4 regions of the Clostridium nitrophenolicum genome follow, and region 2 is predicted to be linked to each of the others. Evidence: riboswitches for the same ligand, from Rfam matches in the RefSeq annotation. Region 2 holds a riboswitch; each other region holds the start of a gene.

Region 1 (3,119 bases), 270 kb from region 2:
ATCCCACTCTTATTCCTGGAAAAAGTATTTTTGAAAAGCTTCCTATATATATTACACTATTTCCCTCACCACTTAATGATGCAATAGGTGAAACATGTGCTCCTGAATATCTAAGTTCTTCATTAAATCCATCCTCAATTATAGGTACATTATGGACTTTTAGAGCCTTATATACCTCAACTCTTTTTTCTACTGACATTACTACACCGGTAGGATTATGATATGATGGTATAAAATAAGATAATTTAATTTTGTTTTTTGAAAGCTTTTCTTTTAATTTATCTATACTGACACCATCATCTTCCATGTCTACCCCTATGACTTCTAAACCATGAAGTTTCATAATTTTTATAGCAGTATTATGAGTAGGATTTTCACATAATATTTTATCTCCTTTTTCAGTTAGACTGGATAATATTAAATTGAAACCCTCAGTAAAACCATTTGTAATAAGTATATCTTTACCTTCGATATTTGCACCTTTATTACTCATATATTTAAATAAGTATTCGATTAAAGGCTTATATCCCTGAGCATAGCCATAATTTAATATCTTCTCCCCTTCTATTGAAATTCTATTTAGGAAGGATTTTTTGAACTCCTCCACATCAAAAAGACTTTCATCAGGGGCTATACTTTTAAAGGATATCATACCTTTTTTCCACTTTGTTTCATGTTTTATTATATCCAGTTCTTCTGAAGCTTTTGCATAGCTATTTATATGACTACTCCAATCTACGGTCCATTTTTCCTGAAAGTTCACTTTTACATCTGATACAAAAGCTCCCTTTCCTTTTTCCATATATATAAAACCTTCCTCTTGGAGAAACTCATAAGCATTAATCACAGTATTTCTGCTGACATTTAGAATTGAAGCTAATTCCCTAGTTGATGGAAGTTTCTCTCCACTTCTTAACATTCCTCTAAGTATCAACTCACTTATATGGTCTTTTAGCTGTATATACACAGGTGTGTTTTTATCTAATTTTATATCAATAAACATAAATTTTCACCTCAATTATATTTTCACATAAATGAGGTGATAAATAAAGATTTCTAGCTAAAAACCTATGTTAAAATGCTGGTATTATACTTCCTTTGTATTTATCTTCTATATACTTTTTAACTTCTGGTGAATTTAATGCTTTAGATAAAGCTTGAATGTATGGTTTGTCTTTATCTTTCTTTCTAACTGCAATTACATTAGCATATGGTGAATCTTTTGATTCTATTGCAATAGCATCTTTAGTAGGATTTAGGTTTGCTTGAATTGCATAGTTCGTATTGATAACTGCAGCATCTACATCATCTAAAACTCTTGGAAGTTGTGGTGCATCAAGTTCTTTAATTTTAATATTCTTTTTGTTTTCAGTTATATCTAATTTAGATATTAGCTCTCCATCCTTTAACTTTATAAGTCCAGCACTTTGTAGTACTTTTAATGCTCTTGCTCCATTAGTTGGATCATTTGGTATAGCTATTTCAGCACCATCTTTAAGCTCTTCTAACTTTTTAGCCTTCTTTGAATATACTCCCATTGGCTCTATATGAACTTTAACTGTATAGTCTAATTCAGTATGTTTTTCTTCATTAAACTTAGTTAAATAAGGTATATGCTGAAAGAAGTTTGCATCAAGTTCTCCATCATTTAAAGCTGTATTTGGTGTTACATAATCAGTAAACTCAACGATTTGAAGATCGTAGCCTTCTTTTTGAAGTATTGGTTTTACTTGTTCAAGTATCTCTTTATGTGGTACAGGCGTTGCACCTATTTTTATCACTTTTTTAGTATCCTTATTAGATGATTCCTCTTTTTTCTCTCCACATCCTACTAATGCAAAAACAAAAATTAATGATATAACAATTGATATAATCTTTTTCATAATTAAATTACCTCCTAGTATTTTAGTCTTAATAAATCAAATTTTAGTTTATCCGATGTCTATCGCCACTAACATCCCAACTTCTTAAAGTTGGGGATAAGTGGCGCTACGACCCTGGATAACGGCTTCTAAGCTTCAGATGGAGTTTAAAACTCCACCTGAATCCAAGAATCCTGTTTATATGGTTTTGCAAAATCTCTACCTTCAAAGGCAGAAACAGCTATTTTTAACGGCTAAGATGGACTTACTAGCAATTATAAGAATATAAATATTTTTTCGGCCGGCCATATTCTTATGAATTGCAAAATTAAAAGCCCGAGGAAAACCTCGAGCTTGAAACTCATCGTTATCCTCATCTCTCAGCCTTCGCTGCTGGAATTGGCACCAATGTATTATATAAAATAATACTGGTTGCCGGGCTTCATAGGGCCAGTCCCTCCGCCTCTCTTGATAAGTAAGAATTGTTATTCAATTTATTAATTTACATTATAATAATCTAAAAGCTGCATGTCAACACTTTTTCATAAAAAAATCTCCTCATATTCTGAGGAGAGTCTTTGATCTTGTAATCATTACTATCTACTTAGATTAAGTTTTAATTACCTTACTTCTTTTAATGAAATTTCTGTTATTTGATCTAATAATTCAGTAAATGACATGTTTACAGCCTTAGCACTCTTAGGAAAAAGACTATTTTTAGTCATTCCTGGAAGCGTATTAAGTTCAAGTATATAAGGTACTCCATCTTTTATTATCATATCAACTCTTACATATACATTGCACTTTAAAACCTTCCAGCAATCTAATGCCATCTCCTCTATTTTCTTTTGAAGACCTTCTTCAAACTGAACTATAATTTCATCTGAGCCACCATCAGCATATTTTGCTGTGTAATCAAAGAATTCTGCCTTTGGCTTTATAGCAATTATAGGCATCATTTTTCCATCTAGTATACAGCAAGTTATTTCATCACCTTTTATATACTTTTCTATCATAACTTCGTTATCATAGTCTAACGCTAGTCTTACTGCGTTTTCTACATCTTCTTTTTTCTTAATTAAGTTTGTAGCTACGCTAGAACCACCACTGTTTGGTTTAACAAACACAGGATATCCCATTTTGTCTATATAATCATAGTCTATTTCTTCTACGCTTCTAACGCATAGCCAATCTGCAGTGTTAATTCCTGTTGATCTTAATACCTTTTTAGTTATATCCTTATTCATACATACACCG
Region 2 (3,119 bases):
CTGAACCTGCATTAATATACTGCTTGTGTACTTTCTTTATTATTTCCGGATTTGTTATATTAAGAGTCTCTGGCAGCTCCCCAACCTTAAGTCCCTCTTTCTGAAGCATAGTTCCCATAGCTCCATCGAAAAATACAAATTTATTATTAAATCTATCTCTTAATAAAGTTTTAAATGTCATAAAAAACCTCTCCCTTTTTACTTTGTTTATATTAGGAATTAACTATCTTACGAAGTTCCTGTATATTTTCCATAATTTCTTTTACAGCATTATGTTTATTCATAGTATATAAATGTATCCCTTGAACATCATTACTTATTAAATCAACAATTTGTTCGGAAGTATATGCTATTCCCGCCTCTTTTAGTGCCTCAGGGCTATGCTCATATTTATCCATGATTCTTTTAATTTTTTGTGGAATAACTGCACCAGATAGGGTTGCTATACGTTCTATTTGTTTTTTATCTAATACAGGTATAATGCCTGTAACAATTGGAACATTTATATTATTTTTATACAACTCTTCTCTAAAATTATAAAAGTTATCATTATCAAAGAAAAGCTGAGTAATTAAAAAATCTGCGCCTTTTTCTACTTTTTCTTTAAGATACTCTATATTTTTTCCTATATCAGCACATTCCACATGTCCCTCTGGATAAGCTGCTGCAGATATGCTAAAATCTTTTCTTTGTGCTATCTCATAAATTAAATCCTTCGCATACTTAAAACTTTCTTTAATTTTAAAATCCTTAGGAATATCTCCTCTTAAAGCAAGCACATTACTAATATTATTTAATTTTAAATCATCTAAAATACTATTAATCTCTTCTCTAGAGGAAGTTATACATGTAAGGTGTGCTATAGTTTCTATGTCGTATTTATTTTTTATAATTGAAGCAAGTTCGATTGTTCTACTTCTGCTGCTTCCTCCTGCACCATAGGTTACACTAATAAAATCAGGGTTTAACTTTTTTAATTCTTCAATAGTGCTATTAATACCTTCAAAATTTTTATCATCCTTAGGTGGAAATAGCTCAAAAGAAATAGTCAATCTTTTATTTAAAAATATATCTTTAATAAACATATACAATTCTCCTTTACTTTTAACGATTAAATAAAATGAAACTCCTTCTCCTTTCGTCGAATGAGTACTCACTTAGTAAGCGATCATCTCAAAATCATAGATTTTGGATGCCTGCTTATAATAAAAAGGCTACTTTCCCATAAGAAAAGTAGCCTTAAATATCTTTTTGGAGACTTCCAAGCTATTTTCTTATCTATCAGAATAAAAAATATTCTGCAGGAATTGACACCGATACATTCAAAATTAATGCCGGTTGTCGGGCTTCATAGGGCCAGTCCCTCCACCGCTCTTGATAAGAACTTTTTATTTAATTCCATTTAACGCTAATAATAATACTTATTAGTTTGGTTGTCAATATATTTTTTCTACGACTTATTTTAAATCATTAAATAAGTACTAACCAAGGCATTAGTTGTTCTTAATAAGCTACGTATTTTTAATAAAATGCTAATTGAAGTTTTGTGATTTTTCACTAAATTATTTAATTCACAAAATAGCATATGCATAATTATTTAATTAATTAAATAATTTTTTAGTATGAAATTTCCAATTAAATCAAGGCTTGATGCAAGTTTTGAAATTTTTCATTTCAATTATTTTCAAAAATTGTATTGACAAAGTATAGTAATTCCTGTTATGATTTCATCAATCGAATACGGAACTTCTTATCAAGAGAGGCTGAGGGACTGGCCCTATGACGCCCGGCAACCTGAATATTTATTATTCAACGGTGCTAATTCCAGCAGGTTAAATACCTGAGAGATGAGGAGCTGGGGAGAAAGTGTATCTTCTTGCAGTCTCATCTGCGAGAAGATTTTTTTATTTTAAATTTACAATTAAGCTAAATCTAGCTTCATCCCTTTATAAATTACAAAACTTTAATATAGAAGTTCCGTCCAAAATTAATTTAAAAACAAATTATTTTTTAGGAGGAATTAACAATGACAAAGAAATTATCCTTTGACACTCTTCAAATACATGGAGGACAACAGGTAGATAGTGCTACCAAATCAAGAGCATTACCAATATATCAAACAACTTCTTATGTTTTCGACGATGCACAAGATGCTGCAGACTTATTTGATTTAAAAAAATTTGGAAATATATATACACGTTTAGGTAATCCAACAAATGACGTTTTTGAGCAAAGAGTTGCCTTACTCGAAGGCGGTGTTGGAGCTGTAGCTACTGCTTCAGGAATGGCAGCAATCACTTATTCAATATTAAACATCGCTGGTTCAGGAGACGAAATAGTTGCTGCTGCAACTCTTTATGGTGGTACTTATTCCCTATTCGTTCATACCTTTAAGAATTTTGGAATTAAGGTTAATCTTGTAGATCCAGACAACCTAGATGAGCTTGAAAAAGCTATAAATGAAAAAACAAAAGCCGTTTATATAGAAAGTATAGGCAACCCAGGAATCAACATAATTGACATTGAAGCTGTTGCTGATATTGCTCATAAGAATGGTATCCCTCTAATTGTTGATAATACCTTTGCATCACCATATCTTTTAAAGCCAATTGAATTTGGTGCTGATATTGTTGTACACTCCGCTACTAAATTTATTGGTGGTCATGGTACATCAATAGGTGGTGTAGTTGTTGATTCAGGAAAATTCAATTGGGATAACGGAAAATTCCCTGGTCTTATAGAACCAGATGAAAGCTATCACGGACTTAAATATGTAGAAACCTTTGGAAACCTAGCATATATCCTAAAGGTTAGAACAGCTCTTTTAAGAGACTTAGGGGCAGCTATCTCTCCATTTAACTCATTCTTATTAACGCTTGGACTTGAAACTTTATCCTTAAGAGTTCAAAGACACGTAGATAACGCTAAAAAGGTCGCAGAATTTTTAAGCAATCACCCTAAGGTAGAATGGGTAAACTATCCTGGATTAGAAGGAAATAAATATTATGATCTAGCTAAAAAATATCTTCCAAAGGGACCTGGTTCTATATTCACCTTTGGAGTAAAAGGTGGAGCTGAGGCAGGCAAAAAAGTAATAAGCCTAGTAGAAATATTCTCAC
Region 3 (3,119 bases), 290 kb from region 2:
TTGTTGACCAAATTGAGGATGTAAAACCCATTCACCTATAATTTTCAAATTTTGACCTTCAGCTATGTAGGGTATGCAGCCTACTATGGTTATTCTTTCATTTCCTTCTTTAACCTTTGCAACTACATACCCATTTTCTTCATTTTGAAAAATTATATCTTCTACAATCCCCTGTATTTCTTGCATAAAACCTCTCCTAATTTGCTTTTTATTATAATTATAGCACATGATATTAATTTTTATAAAAAAAGCTCCTATGCTGCAAACATAAGAGCTTTTTTATCTTTAATAATTATTTATTACATAAAACTTTTAATTTCTTCAACTTTACTTAAACCTTCCCATGGAACATTTACATCAGTTCTTCCAAAATGTCCATAAGCAGCTACCTGTCTGTACATTGGTTTTTTCAAATCTAAATCTCTTATAATAGCAGCAGGTCTTAAGTCAAATACCTTGTTAACTATTTCAACAATCTTATCTTCTGCTATTTTTCCTGTTCCAAATGTGTCGACTGTTATAGATACAGGTTTTGCAACACCTATAGCGTAAGCAAGTTGTATCTCTAATTTGTCAGCAACTCCTGCAGCAACAAGGTTTTTAGCAACCCATCTAGCAGCATATGCAGCAGATCTATCAACCTTAGTTGGATCCTTTCCTGAGAAAGCACCACCACCATGTCTTCCATATCCACCATAAGTATCAACAATGATCTTTCTTCCTGTTAAGCCTGAGTCTCCTTGTGGTCCTCCCACAACGAATCTTCCTGTTGGGTTTATAAAGTACTTAGTAGCTTCATCTAATAAATTAGCTGGAATAACAGGCTTTATTACATGTTCAATCATATCTTTTTCTATTTGCTCACGTGTTATTTCTGGATCATGTTGAGTTGAAATTACAATCGCATCTACTCTAACAGGCTTATCATCTTCATACTCAACAGTAACCTGTGTTTTTCCATCTGGTCTTAAGTAACCTAATGTTCCATTTTTTCTAACTTCAGCTAATCTTCTTGAAAGTTTATGAGATAAGCTTATTGGCATAGGCATATACTCAGCTGTCTCATTTGTTGCAAAACCAAACATCATTCCTTGGTCTCCTGCACCTATTGCCTCCATCTTATCCATTTGGCCCATCTTAGATTCAAGAGCCTCATCTACTCCCATAGCTATATCTGATGATTGTTCATCTATTGAAGTCATTACTGCACATGTATCACAGTCAAAGCCAAATTTAGCTCGTGTATAGCCTATCTCTTCTATAGTTTTTCTAACTAGTTTAGGAATATCTACATAACAATTAGTTGATATTTCTCCCATAACCATAACCATACCTGTTGTAACCGCAGTTTCGCAAGCTACTCTACCATTTGGATCTTGTTCTAGTATTGAATCAAGAATAGCATCGGAAATTTGATCACATATCTTATCTGGATGTCCTTCTGTAACTGATTCGGACGTAAAAAGTCTTCTCATAATCTTATCCCTCCGTTTTATAAAAAAATAAAACCTCTTCAATAAGAAGAGGTTAAATTACTTAACTACTCTCTTATCTCGCAGACTCATACTGCAGGAATTGGCACCTTAGCTATAAGCCGGTTGCCGGGTTTCATCGGGCCCTTTCCCTCCACCTCTCTTGATAAGAGTTTATGTATTTAATTACATTCGTTTATGATATTAACATAGTTAAAACATGCTGTCAATATAAAATCCATAATAAAGCTTATATATTTTATGACATTTGAAGTATTTTTATTATATAAATAATGTTATGTGATAAATGTTGTTAAAATATCCTATCACTACCTATATTGTATCATAAAAATATATAAAAATAAAACACTCCTATGAGTGTTTTATTTATGGTGGAGGAAGATGGATTCGAACCATCGAAGTCACTGACAACAGATTTACAGTCTGCCCCCTTTGGCCACTCGGGAATTCCTCCGCATTTGGTGCTGGTTGCAAGAATCGAACTCGCGACCTACTGATTACAAGTCAGTTGCTCTACCTGCTGAGCTAAACCAGCGTATATTTATTTTTATGGTGGGCACAACAGGGCTCGAACCTGTGACCCTCTGCTTGTAAGGCAGATGCTCTCCCAGCTGAGCTATGCGCCCACATTATGGTGGAGGAAGATGGATTCGAACCATCGAAGTCACTGACAACAGATTTACAGTCTGCCCCCTTTGGCCACTCGGGAATTCCTCCATATTTGGTGCTGGTTGCAAGAATCGAACTCGCGACCTACTGATTACAAGTCAGTTGCTCTACCTGCTGAGCTAAACCAGCATACCTTTCCTTGAAGTTTTTAACCGCTTCAACATGGATTAGTATACATTGTTATTATGTTATTTTCAAACGCAATTATAGATGTTTATATCAATTTAACAGTATAATACTCTATATTTTTACGTTTTTCTCTTTATTGCTCTATAATTCAAACATAAATTCTGGTCATGTAATTATATATAATTAAATATTACTTTCTACTCTCTTGTTTCTTACTGCTCTACAACTTCCATATTAATGAATTTCTCTGCTACCAATTTAACCTTTTCATAGTCTTTATCAGATAACCTACTTTTAAGTAATTTTATAGTGTTTTTTATATCTTCATCACTACCATTTTGAAGATATGTATTGATTTTTTCGTAATCTACAGCTGACAACTTTGCTGCCACAGATAGCAGTTTTTCCTTATCAGACAATGTAAGCTTATCCTTTATTTTCGACTTAGAAACCTTAAATACTGGAGTACTGTCACTAGAATAATTAGCAGAATCTTTTTTTACATTTTCACTGGTAGCATCTTCTGAACTAATCTTTTTAGAGCTTTCTTTATCTGCAACTTTTTTAGCCTCTACAGCTTTGTCACTTTCTTCAAAAAATACTTTTTTATCCTGTTGCATTTTTTCACTTATCTCATTCATTTTGAAACTTTTATAAGCGTCTGTTACTGCAATAGAATTTGCTTGATTGATTTCATTTTTACCTTTATTCTCATCTTTACTTGCTTCTTTTTTTATGTTGGAACCTTGTTTTATGTTGGTATTTTCTTTTAAAGTATTGTTATCGTTTATTACTTCTATTTTATCCTTATATATTTCTCCCTTTGTG
Region 4 (3,119 bases), 2.5 Mb from region 2:
GGAGCTGCAGCAATTGTTAATGGAACTATGGCTGCTGTGGTACCAATTGTTTTACCTACAATAAATTTTGTAAAAGGAAATATTGCAATCATTAATATTATAAATGGAAATGATCTTAATAAATTTATAACTACATCAAGCACTTTATGAATTACTTTATTTGGTTTTAAACCTCCATCTTGTGTTAAAATTAACAATACTGCAGGTATAAATCCTAAAACCACTGCAAATACAGTAGAAACACAGACCATATATAAAGTTTCTGCCAAAGCAGGAAATAATATTTCATTAAATAACATTTATTCTACCTCCCAATTTATAGATTTTGAATTTAAGTAGTCGCAGATCTTCGTCTTATCATTTTCATCAATATTTATTACTAAGCTTCCAAGTATATCATCTCTAAACCTTTCTAATTTCCCCCATATTATTGAAAAATCTATATTTAGAGTTCTTGCCATAGATGTTATTATACTTTGCTCACTGATCTCTTTTGGAAAGAATATTCTTATGTTTAGTCCTGAAAGAGTAAGAGTTTTATCTTCGCCTAGTAATTTTTTTAAGTTGGTATCTGGTCTTAAAAATAAATCTTCTACATCTCCTACAGTTTTTACTTCACCAGCATCCATAATTGCAATTTTACTACATACTTCCTTTATTACTTCCATTTGGTGAGTTACGATGACTATTGTAATATTTAACTTTTCATTTATAGTCTTTAAAAGTTGTAGAATAGATTTTGTCGTGCTTGGGTCAAGAGCTGAAGTTGCTTCATCGCAAAGTAAAATTTTAGGATTTAGAGCTAGGGCTCTTGCTATTGCTACTCTTTGTTTCTGTCCACCACTCAACTCCCTGGGCATATTGTTCATTTTGTCTTCAAGCCCAACTAAGTTTAATAATCTCTCTACTCTATTTCTTATCTCAACTTTGTCCACACCCCAAACTTCTAATGGAAGTGCCACATTGTCAAAGACACTTTTTCTATTTAATAAGTTGAAACTTTGAAAAATCATGCCTAAATTTTTTCTAAAAACTCTAAGCTCTTTTTCTGCAAGTTCCTTAACTTCCTTATCCATTACTTGTATACTTCCAGTATCATAGGACTCTAATCCATTTAGACATCTTAGCAGCGTTGATTTACCTGCACCACTATGACCTATAATTCCAAATATCTCCCCCTCTTCTATATTTAAAGTTACATCTTTTAATACCATTTTTTCAGAAAAACTTTTGCTAACTACATTAATTTTTATCACTACTTTTCCTCCTTTAAACAATGATTATTTCATAAAAGTATTAATGTATAAAAAAATAAAAGCCCGAGGAAAACCTCGAGCTTAAAATTCGTAGATTCCTCTCATCTCCCAGCCTTCGCTGCAGGAATTAGCACCGTTGTATTACAAAAAAGTAACACCGGTTGCTGGGCTTCATAGGGCCAGTCCCTCCACCACTCTTGATAAGTTAGATTATGTATTTTATTTTGTTTTAATCATTATAACAGCATAAAAATTCAATGTCAACATTATTTGCTAGTTAACTTAAGAGTTACTACTATCATAAATATGAGTACACTTTAATGACTATCTACATATCTTTCTATGATGTTAATCTGATTCATATCTAATGAAATAAACTCACAGCCTATATAATAAAAGGATTCTTTAATGATAATTCTTTTCACTTCTGTAAGGCACCAGAAAGATGGATTATCTTCTATCTTTAGAGTAAAATTAATAAAATCACCTATTTGTAAAGCTATCTTACTTTCAATTAATATGCCAGTTTTTGATAGATTTATAGTTCTCATAATTGGTCCTTCAAATTTATATTGTTCATAAATACTTCTATTGTTTACCGCAGGATAATATATGTCTGCATAAAATTCTGCTCTATTAGCAAATCTTTTTTCTGAACTTTTATATATATAATCTCCATTTTTATATACTGTATTTTTAAAAATCATTGTATCCCTCTTCTATATAAGTTTATATACTGCAGCATATATTATACCATTATCTGTACCTTATATCTTCAATTTCTAACTATTTATTTAAAATATTTTTTAATAAAAATTAAATTTTGTCTTAAAAAATATAATTTTATAAAAACTTAAACATATATTTTAGTTATTATTGACATAGGATTCTAAAGATGATATTATTAACCTATAATAAATGATAATGATTTTCATTACGAGGTGGTAGAAATGAGTATTTGTGATTTAAGACCTGGACAAAAAGCTTTAATTGAAAATATAAGTGGAGATGAAAAACTGGCTAAGAGACTTCTTGCTTTAGGATGTATAGAAGGAACAGAGGTTGCATTAAAGACTGTTGCACCTTTTGGAGATCCTTTGATTATAAACTTAAGAGGATTTGATTTAGCAATACGTAAACAAGATGCTAAAAATATATTTATAACAAATTCCCGTTAAATTACACTTTTTAAGGAGGTTTTTAAATGATAACAGCAGCTTTGCTTGGCAACCCTAATGTGGGTAAAACTTCTCTTTTTAATCTTCTCACTGGTTCAAACCAATATGTAGGAAACTGGGCTGGAGTAACAGTAGAAAAGAAAGAAGGTTTCATTAATAATAATATAAAGGTAATAGATTTACCTGGTATTTATGCCATGGATACATATTCTAATGAAGAAAAAATTGCGAAAAACTATTTACTTGATGGAAATGCAGACGTAATTATAAATATAGTCGATGCGTCTAACCTAGAAAGAAATTTATATTTAACTACTCAGCTTAAAGAATTTAATAAACCTATAATTCTAGTTCTTAATATGGTAGATGTAGCGGAGTCTAAAGGTATTAAAATTGATTATTCTTGTTTATCTAAAGAGCTAAACGTTAAGATTTTACCTATAGTAGCTTCCAAAGGCAAAGGTATTGATGAGTTAAAAAATTTGTTGATTGGTGGCGATTTTTTACAAGCCTCAACTGATAATGGTTATCAATTTCAGCATGAAAAAGAAGCATATACCTACATAAGTAGTATCTTAGGCAATTGTTTATCTTATAGTAAAACGGAGTCTGTTTCAATAACTGAAAAAATAGATAAAATTATGCTTAATAAATTTTTAGCCTACCCTATCTTCTTTGGCATATT

What was found. Region 2 has a riboswitch for S-adenosylmethionine ahead of metF (methylenetetrahydrofolate reductase [NAD(P)H]). Riboswitches for the same ligand answer to the same signal wherever they lie in the genome.
Region 1: linked by a shared signal. The riboswitch ahead of ACZ5N4_RS02865 (MetQ/NlpA family ABC transporter substrate-binding protein) and the one ahead of metF (methylenetetrahydrofolate reductase [NAD(P)H]) in region 2 are both predicted to bind S-adenosylmethionine.
Region 3: linked by a shared signal. The riboswitch ahead of metK (methionine adenosyltransferase) and the one ahead of metF (methylenetetrahydrofolate reductase [NAD(P)H]) in region 2 are both predicted to bind S-adenosylmethionine.
Region 4: linked by a shared signal. The riboswitch ahead of ACZ5N4_RS13440 (methionine ABC transporter ATP-binding protein) and the one ahead of metF (methylenetetrahydrofolate reductase [NAD(P)H]) in region 2 are both predicted to bind S-adenosylmethionine.

What each region holds. Positions count from the first base shown of each region.
Region 1 is NZ_AP042469.1:633,524-636,642, reverse strand. Features, by position in the region: gene pdxR (MocR-like pyridoxine biosynthesis transcription factor PdxR) at 1-1,003, opposite strand, end outside; gene ACZ5N4_RS02865 (MetQ/NlpA family ABC transporter substrate-binding protein) at 1,074-1,886, opposite strand; SAM riboswitch class I at 2,233-2,340, opposite strand; gene ACZ5N4_RS02860 (D-alanine--D-alanine ligase) at 2,483-3,119, opposite strand, start outside.
Region 2 is NZ_AP042469.1:360,234-363,352, reverse strand. Features, by position in the region: gene ACZ5N4_RS01665 (homocysteine S-methyltransferase family protein) at 1-181, opposite strand, end outside; gene metF (methylenetetrahydrofolate reductase [NAD(P)H]) at 213-1,085, opposite strand; SAM riboswitch class I at 1,272-1,384, opposite strand; SAM riboswitch class I at 1,748-1,854, shown strand; gene ACZ5N4_RS01655 (O-acetylhomoserine aminocarboxypropyltransferase/cysteine synthase family protein) at 2,027-3,119, shown strand, end outside.
Region 3 is NZ_AP042469.1:70,757-73,875, reverse strand. Features, by position in the region: gene recD2 (SF1B family DNA helicase RecD2) at 1-186, opposite strand, end outside; gene metK (methionine adenosyltransferase) at 300-1,475, opposite strand; SAM riboswitch class I at 1,546-1,645, opposite strand; tRNA gene ACZ5N4_RS00410 (tRNA-Tyr) at 1,863-1,947, opposite strand; tRNA gene ACZ5N4_RS00405 (tRNA-Thr) at 1,953-2,028, opposite strand; tRNA gene ACZ5N4_RS00400 (tRNA-Val) at 2,044-2,119, opposite strand; tRNA gene ACZ5N4_RS00395 (tRNA-Tyr) at 2,126-2,210, opposite strand; tRNA gene ACZ5N4_RS00390 (tRNA-Thr) at 2,216-2,291, opposite strand; gene ACZ5N4_RS00385 (hypothetical protein) at 2,504-3,119, opposite strand, start outside.
Region 4 is NZ_AP042469.1:2,846,118-2,849,236, forward strand. Features, by position in the region: gene ACZ5N4_RS13435 (methionine ABC transporter permease) at 1-299, opposite strand, end outside; gene ACZ5N4_RS13440 (methionine ABC transporter ATP-binding protein) at 300-1,256, opposite strand; SAM riboswitch class I at 1,355-1,463, opposite strand; gene ACZ5N4_RS13445 (PilZ domain-containing protein) at 1,574-1,963, opposite strand; gene ACZ5N4_RS13450 (FeoA family protein) at 2,207-2,434, shown strand; gene feoB (ferrous iron transport protein B) at 2,461-3,119, shown strand, end outside.